DNA from 2 places in the Candidatus Accumulibacter sp. ACC012 genome. Region 1 is predicted to be linked to the other one. Evidence: riboswitches for the same ligand, from Rfam matches in the RefSeq annotation. Region 1 holds a riboswitch; the other holds the start of a gene.
The links. Region 1 has a riboswitch for cobalamin ahead of QZ648_RS03935 (TonB-dependent receptor). Riboswitches for the same ligand answer to the same signal wherever they lie in the genome.
Positions count from the first base shown of each region.

Region 2: it holds a riboswitch for cobalamin, as region 1 does, so the genes downstream of both, cobO (cob(I)yrinic acid a,c-diamide adenosyltransferase) here and QZ648_RS03935 (TonB-dependent receptor) in region 1, are expected to answer to the same signal.

Region 1 covers NZ_CAJQUC010000003.1:98,366-102,269, reverse strand. Annotated here, with positions in the region: gene QZ648_RS03940 (iron ABC transporter permease) at 1-122, opposite strand, end outside; gene QZ648_RS03935 (TonB-dependent receptor) at 131-2,005, opposite strand; cobalamin riboswitch at 2,135-2,344, opposite strand; gene QZ648_RS03930 (hypothetical protein) at 2,498-2,698, shown strand; gene zapA (cell division protein ZapA) at 2,712-3,047, shown strand; gene QZ648_RS03920 (chaperone NapD) at 3,517-3,765, shown strand; gene napA (nitrate reductase catalytic subunit NapA) at 3,773-3,904, shown strand, end outside.
Region 2 covers NZ_CAJQUC010000013.1:74,297-78,200, forward strand. Annotated here, with positions in the region: partial or broken gene QZ648_RS14130 (zincin-like metallopeptidase domain-containing protein) at 1-1,341, shown strand, start outside; cobalamin riboswitch at 1,709-1,937, shown strand; gene cobO (cob(I)yrinic acid a,c-diamide adenosyltransferase) at 2,212-2,817, shown strand; partial or broken gene QZ648_RS14140 (cobyrinate a,c-diamide synthase) at 2,823-3,904, shown strand, end outside.

The DNA.
Region 1 (3,904 bases):
GCCGCCAGGACCTCGAAGGGGGTGATCGAAATACTGCCCACCATCAGCGCCAGCGCTATGCTCAACTGCGACAGCCCGGCGAGGGCTGCGAGAATCAGCAAAGCGCGGCGACGGGTGGGCATCCAGCTTCCTACTTGGGTGCGTAGCGGACACCGACGAAGACATTCGCTCCCGCAGTGGCGTAGTTGTCAATCGTCTCGTAGTACTTGTCGAAAATGTTGTTGGCGCGAGCGAACAGGGTCCAGTCACGTTGCAGGCGATAGTCGGCATACAGGTTGACCAGACCGTAGCCACCGAGAAGATTGGTGTTGGCCTGGTCGTCGTAGCGATTGCCGACCAGTTGCCACTCGCCGCGCAAATCCCAGTTGCCAAGCGTTCGGCTGATGTAACTGCTCATCTGTTGTGTGGAGCGGCGGGCCAGTCGATTGCCCTTGTTCGGCCCGTCTTCCTCGTTTTTCGGATCGAGGAAATCGACGGCAGCGCCCGCCCCCCATTCCGAGAAGCGTCCGTCGTAGGTCAGTGTTGCACCACGCAGCAAGGCTTTGCTGACGTTGACCGGCGCATAGGTCGGTGGCCGGAACTCGATCAGGTCGGTGACAACATTGTTGTACAGGACCAGCGACGCACGATGATTGCCGCGCTCCCAGTTCGCACCCACCTCGGTGTTCTTCGCCTGTTCCGGCTGCAGATCGGGGTTACCGCCGGAGAAGAAAGCGCTCGGGGGAAAATACAGTTCGTTGAAAGTCGGCGCGCGAAATGCCGTCCCATACGATAAGTGCGCGCGCCAGTCCGGAGTGAACTGGTAGCCGTAGGAAGCGGAACCCGTCGTTTCATCGCCGAACTGGGAGTTGTCGTCACGGCGCAGGTTGAACTGCAAGCGGTGCTTCTCGATACTGGCGTTCCAGCCACCGAGCAGCGAGCGAATCGTGCGTTCGGTCACCGTGTAGTCAGTGCTGCCAGACACTTTCTGCTTGGTGTACTCGACGGCCAGCAGCGCTTCGCCGATGGGCAGGACGATATCGTTCTGCCACGAAGCCTGATCCATGTCCGTGCGTATGGTGTACTCCCTGATGTTACCGGCATAGCCCTTGGAGGCGTCGGTGCTGGTACCGAGACGCAGGGTGCTCGTCCATACCTGGTTCAAGCGGTTGCGCGAGTAGATCGAATAGGACTCCAGCAGCTGATCGTTGGTGTAGTTCTTGTCGGCGCCGACGGCACTGAAGTCGTTCGAGTCGTACTGGTTGCTACCGTCGCTGGCGAGCAGGTTGACGCCAATTTCCTGACCGGCTGCCGGACGCACGGAGAAGTTCGCACTCAGGTTACTGTTGCGATAGCCATCATCGTCGGGGTTGTAATTGATGTCCGACTTGTTGTGAATGGCGTTGAAACTGCCAGTATCCAGATAACCCGCCTGAACACTGTAGGAAACCAGATCTGTCCCACCGGAGACGCCGACCGTGGTGTCAGTGGTCCCGTAAGTGCCATAGCCCGTACTCGCATTCAGTCGCGTCGGACCCTCGCCTTTGCGAGTGAAGATCTGGATGACGCCACCAATGGCGTCGGCTCCGTACAGCGACGAAGCCGGGCCGCGCAGGATCTCGATGCGATCGATCTGGTCAAGAGGAATGCGCGCCAGCGCCGCACTGCCGGTCGTCGCCGAACCGATGCGCTGGCCGTCGATGAGCACGATCGACTGATTGCTGCTGGCGCCGCGGATAATCACGCCGCTGTTGGTGCCAGGACCGCCATTGGCCGTGTACTGAATGCCGGCTTGCCGCGACAGCAGTTGCTCGAGCGTTGATTGTCCGGCCGCATTGATTTCTTCGCGGGTGATCACCGACACGTCGCTGGTCAATTCGTTGGCGCGCGTCGCCTGTCGCGTGGCGGTGACCACGATAGGATCAAGCTGCTGATCGGCAGCGTTGGCCGCCACCGGAAATAGCGCGCCGCAAAGCGTGGCCAATGCCGCGGCAGAACCTGCGCGCGGCGCCCTCTGATATCTCATGGGTTTCTCCCTGGATCCGGCACGCGTCCCCGCAAGCCGGCGAGCAAACAAATATCAAATGCACGAGGGAGCAAACAACGAGGCGAGCGGCGCAGCCGAGCGTTTCGTGTCCGCTTCCCCGCGGCACTTGCGTCAAATGTGTGCGAAGGCCGGTATCCGGGCTCGCGAGTCTTGGTGTGTCGCCTTCCCAGGCCGGCGCCCAGTGGCATTTCGACACACCCGCACTCGCTTACCGTTGCGGGGGCAGCGCAGGCATGGTGTTCCTGAGAACACGCACCTGCTTCCCGTTTAACCGCTGCAGAGGATCTGCGTTGCGGCACCTTGCACGATGGTTTTTCGCTAACCGCAGTCGACGAAAGGGCGGATTATAGCGCGCCAGACGGCCGGCGGCCCGCCATCGCCACCGAAAGCCACCGCTGCCAGGCAAGCAGGCACAGCCGCGAAGCGCTGCACACCTTGACCGGGGACGCCTCTTGAATCTATAGTCTGGCCATGCTGAATGAACTAGACACGCTCGAGAGCAAGATTGGCCAGGTGGTGACCCTCTGTCACAGCCTGCGCGCGGAAAATGACCACCTCCGCGAGCAACTCGCTGTCGCCGAAGGGGACAGACAAGGCCTCGCCGAGCGCATGGGAGCGGCCTCCGCCCGACTTGAGCAGCTTGCCCAGCAGCTCCCCGAAGCCAAAGCCTGAAGGTTCTTGTCCGATGCCCAACGAAGCCAATTTTCTGGATATCACCCTCCTTGGCAAGGAGTTCCGTGTCGCCTGCCCAGCGGATGAGCGCGCCGCGCTACTCAATGCTGCGGCCTATGTTGATGGCAAGATGCGCGACATCGCCGAGAAAACCAGGAGCAATCACACCGAGCGCATCGCGGTGATGGCTGCGCTGAACATTGCCCACGAGCACCTCTCCGGAAATCAGAGTGTAGCCACGGAAGATCAGAGAATTGAATCAGAAATAGCGCTGGACATCGACGCCTTTAGGCGTAGAATTTGCCACATGGAGACGGAACTTGAGGCAGCGCTGAAGCCCCCGTGCTGAAGCCCTGATAGCAGGTTCCGAAGACTCCGAGAGAGTTCCCTGCGGTGTTTGTTAAGGTCATAGATTCCTTGAACCAATGCTAATTGGCATTGGTCGCCGACCATAGAAACCGTTGTTGTGTGTGCCCCTCAAGTCGGGCATACCTGATGCGGAAGGAAAGTGACCTATCTGAACCCAGGTTCAGGATGCCGGCCTGACGGCACTTGCGGGGACAAAATTTAAAAGCGCGGAACCTTTGGTCCCGCGCTTTTTTTTGCGCCCCCCTTCCGCTAGCGGTCATCACCTCTCACCTCGCACTTGCCGTGTGCATTCCGGCTTGCACGCTGAATTCCTTCCCGCTTGACCTGGATCAAGCAAAACACCTCACCGGACGCTTAGTGTATTTGCCAGATGCAAGATTGCTTGACGTTGTGTTCCGCCGCTTCGGCGACACCCGCACTCAGCTTGCCAACAGGAGAGCCTCGATCCGATGAATATTTCCAGCTTGCTGGTCAATGCCCGCCCCGAACTTCAACAACAGGTGCAGGACGGTCTGCTGCTCCTGGGCGGTGTTGAAGTACACGCCGCGACCGAGAAGGGCCAACTGATCGTGACCATCGAAGCCGACAGCGATCGCGCTGCAGCCGACATGTTCACCACGGTCAGTCAGCAGCCAGGCGTACTCTCCGCAGCATTGGTTTACCACCAGTTTGAACCCCATCCCGATGAGGAAGCATGAGATGAAATTGACGTTGACCAGGCGTGACTTTATCAAGAGCAATGCCGTCGCCGCCGCCGCCACCGCGGCCGGCATCAGCATTCCCGCCATCGCCCAGGCAGCCCCCGCGAAGTCCGACGGCGTGCGCTGGGACAAAGGC
Region 2 (3,904 bases), on a different contig from region 1:
GATCGTCAGGAACAATCCTGGTTTCTTCCGGCAGGCATCAAGGACGCCGCTCCCTTCGCCCAGTGGGCACGGCAAACCGACAGCGCGGCCCCGGAAGGTCAGGCCAAGCCCGAGAAACAACGTACTCAGGAACGCCAGTATCTCGCCGTTCCCTACGGCGAACGGGCCGCCGCCAAGGCCGCCGGCGCGCTGTGGGACAAGGCCGCGAAATCCTGGTTTGCCAGCGCGAAGGCCGACAAGAGCCGGCTGCAACGCTGGTTGCCGGAAAACGTCCCTGGCCAGCAAGGGCCGGCCATGTCGCCGCGAGACGAGTTCGCCGAGGCGCTGCGCTCGATCGGCTGTGTCGTGAGCGGCGAGCATCCGATGATGGACGGCAAGAAACATCGCATCAGCGTCGAAGGCGAGAAGCTCAGCGAGAAAGCCGGGTCCGGCTTCTATGTTGGCCACCCGGCCGGCTATCTGAAGAACAACAAGACCGGCGTCGACATGAAGTGGAAGTCGAAGGGCTACGCGCTCGACCCCGAGCAGAAAGCCAGGCTACAGGCTGAAGCGGCTGAAAAGCTGCAAGCGCGCACTGCCGAGCAGGAGCGGCTGCAAGAGCAGGCGGCGCAGCGGGTGGCCAAGCAGATGGCGCACCTGCTGCCGGTCACCACACCGACCACGTACATGCAAACCAAGGGAATCGAGCCGCAGGCAGGCGTTTTCACGGACAAGGAAGGCCGGGAAACCTACATCCCGGCCACCGATACCGACGGCAAGCAATGGACGATGCAGTACATCCAGGAGGACGGCACCAAGCGCTTCGCCAAGGACAGCCGCAAGGAAGGCTGCTTCCATGCAGTCGGCGGCCTGGACGCCCTGGCCAAGGCCCCTGCCCTGGTCATTGGCGAAGGCTACGCGACGGCCAGCAGCTTGCAGCAGACGCTGGGTTTCGCGACCGTCGCCGCCTTTGACTCGGGCAACCTGCTACCCGTCGCCAAGGCCTTGCATGCGAAGTTCCCGGACAAGCCCATCCTGATCGCCGGCGACGACGATCGGCACCTCGAAGCCACGCAGGGAATAAACCCCGGCCGCAGCAAGGCCGAGGAAGCGGCCAAGGCGGTTGGTGGCAAGGCCCTGCTACCGATCTTCGCGCCTGGCGAGCAAGTCGCAGAGCCGAAAGGCTTTACCGACTTCAACGACCTGGCGACCAAGAGCGTGTTGGGGCGGGAAGGCATCGAGCGGCAGGTTCGTTCGGTGGTTGATGACGTTATCGAGCGTTGCCACGCGCACGGTGTTGAGCTACTGCAGCAAGTCGAGAAACAGGAGCAGAGGCTACGTAGGGCGGTGAAAGTGGGCTGACGGACATGGCGTCATCGCAGGCTGTGCTGCGATGACGGGTTCTTGGCTTGCTCACGGTGGGTGCGTGAGTGACTCAGAAGGCATCAAGGTGTTCAGCGTCTGCTCGCTCTTTGGGGACTGCCTGCGGCAGCCCCCCGCCACTAGGCTCCCCCCGACGGCGAGATCGCTTGCGCGAACTCGCTTAACCGCATCCACTCAAGCTACCGGACACCGTTGACCGCCACCATGACCTGAGCGGCTAGCGTGAATGCCACGTGAAGGCCGACCTGCTGCTGATTTACCGCCCCGTCTTATCGACCGCTTTCCGTCCAACTGAGCGCGGGTAGCTAGCGCGAACTGCCTTGACAATGTTCTCCCAGGCGGAGTAGAAGGACTACTTGCTTCAGGTTTCCCGAGGGCTATCGCCCGAGGGATGAAATGGGAAGCCGGTGTTTCGAGCCTGTTCCACAGGCCGAGAGTATTCCGGCGCTGCCCCCGCAACGGTAAACGAGAGCAAGGAACTGCAACACGCCACTGTGCAACAGCATGGGAAGGCGCAGATCCAGGGATTTTCCCGCTCGTGAGCCCGGAGACCTGCCTGAGGCATGCGGATCGGCATTGCGGAGGGCGATGTCTCGGTACTCTGGTCGCTCTGACCCCTGTTTCCGGTTGCACTTCCTCCTTTTGCCGTTGTTTCGTTCGTTCGGCTTGCGCGCGGGTGTGCGCAGAGGAGAACTAGGTGCCGGCATTATTCCCATCGACCCGGGCGGGTGCGCTGCTTGCGTGCTCGTACCCGTGCGGCGACACGCTTCGTCACCACCGCAAAACACCCGACAGCGTTTTCGGCGGCCGTTTGGCTGCCAGCAATCGATTGCTGGCCAGGCGGCAAGCATGAGCGCGACCGATCGCGAGGAGTCGCACCGTGCGCGCATGCAGCGCAAAAAGGCCGTGGTTGATACCGCCATCGCCCGTGCCGATCGCGACCAGGGCTTGCTGCTGGTGCTCACCGGTAACGGCAAGGGCAAGTCGAGTTCGGCTTTCGGCATGGTCGCCCGTGCCCTCGGACACGGCCTGCGGGTCGGTGTCGCGCAGTTTATCAAGGGGCGCTCGGACACCGGCGAGGAGGCCTTCTTCCGTGCTCAGCCAGGGGTCACCTGGCATGTGCTTGGCGAAGGCTTCACCTGGGAGACGCAGAACCTGGCCCGCGATCGGGAAACCGCGCGCCGCGCCTGGGCCGTGGTTGCCGAGATGCTCGGCGATCCGTCGCTGGGGCTGATCGTCCTCGATGAACTGACCTATGCGCTGAAGAACGGCTGGCTGGATTTGCCGCTCGTGCTCGCCGATCTGGCCGCCCGCCCGGCGCTGCAGCACGTGGTGATTACCGGCCGCGGCGCGCCGGACGAACTGTGCGCCGCAGCCGACACGGTCAGCGAGCTGCGCGACGTCAAGCACGCCTTTCGCGCTGGCGTACGGGCGCAGAAAGGGGTCGATCTGTGAGCGCTATGCCGGCGTGCCCGGCGCTGTTCATTGCCGCGCCTGCTTCCGGCCAGGGCAAGACGACGGTGACCGCGGCTCTCGCAGCGCACCATCGTGGGCAAGGGCGGCGCGTGCGCGTTTTCAAGACCGGCCCCGATTTTCTCGATCCGATGATCCTCGAGCGCGCCTCTGCTGCGCCGGTCTATCAGCTCGACCTGTGGATGGGCGGTGAGGAGCACTGTCGGCAACTCCTGCACGCGGCGGCGGCCGAAGCCGACCTGATCCTCATAGAAGGCGTCATGGGACTCTTCGACGGCGACCGCTCGAGTGCCGATCTGGCGGCTCTGTTCGGCATTCCGATCGTGGTGGTGATCGACGGCAGCGCCATGGCCCAGACCTTTGGTGCCCTGGCACATGGCCTGGCTACCTACCGACCGGGCCTGCCTTTCGCCGGCGTATTTGCCAACCGCGTCGCCGGCGAGCGCCACTACGAGATGCTCGCCGAGAGTCTGCCGTCGGGGCTGGCCTGCTTTGGCTGGCTGCCGCGCGACGCCGAAATCGCCCTGCCCGAGCGTCACCTCGGTCTGGTACAGGCGGCCGAAGTCGCCGATCTCGACGCGCGCATAGCCCGCGCGGCGGCCGCGTTGCAGGCGCTGCCCAGGCGCCTGCCAGCGGCCGTCAGCTTCGCTGTCTCAGCCGTGTCGCCGACAGCGCTTGGCGCGCAGCCGCGACCGCTGGCCGGCGTGCGCGTCGCGGTGGCACGGGACGGCGCTTTCGCCTTCCTGTACCGCGCCAATCTCAATCTGCTACGCGAACTCGGTGCCGAGCTGAGCTTCTTTTCGCCGCTGCTCGATGGCTCGCTGCCAGAGGCCGAAGTGCTCTACCTGCCGGGTGGTTATCCCGAACTGCACCTCGCAGCGCTCGCCGCCAACGCGCCAATGCACGCCGCGATTCGCGCTCACCATGCCGCTGGCAAACCGCTAGTCGCCGAGTGCGGCGGAATGCTCTATCTGCTCGAGTCACTGGCCGACAAGGACGGCTGCCGGGCCGAGATGGTCGGGCTCTTGCCAGGCAACGCCAAGATGCTCGGCCGCCTCGCCAACCTCGG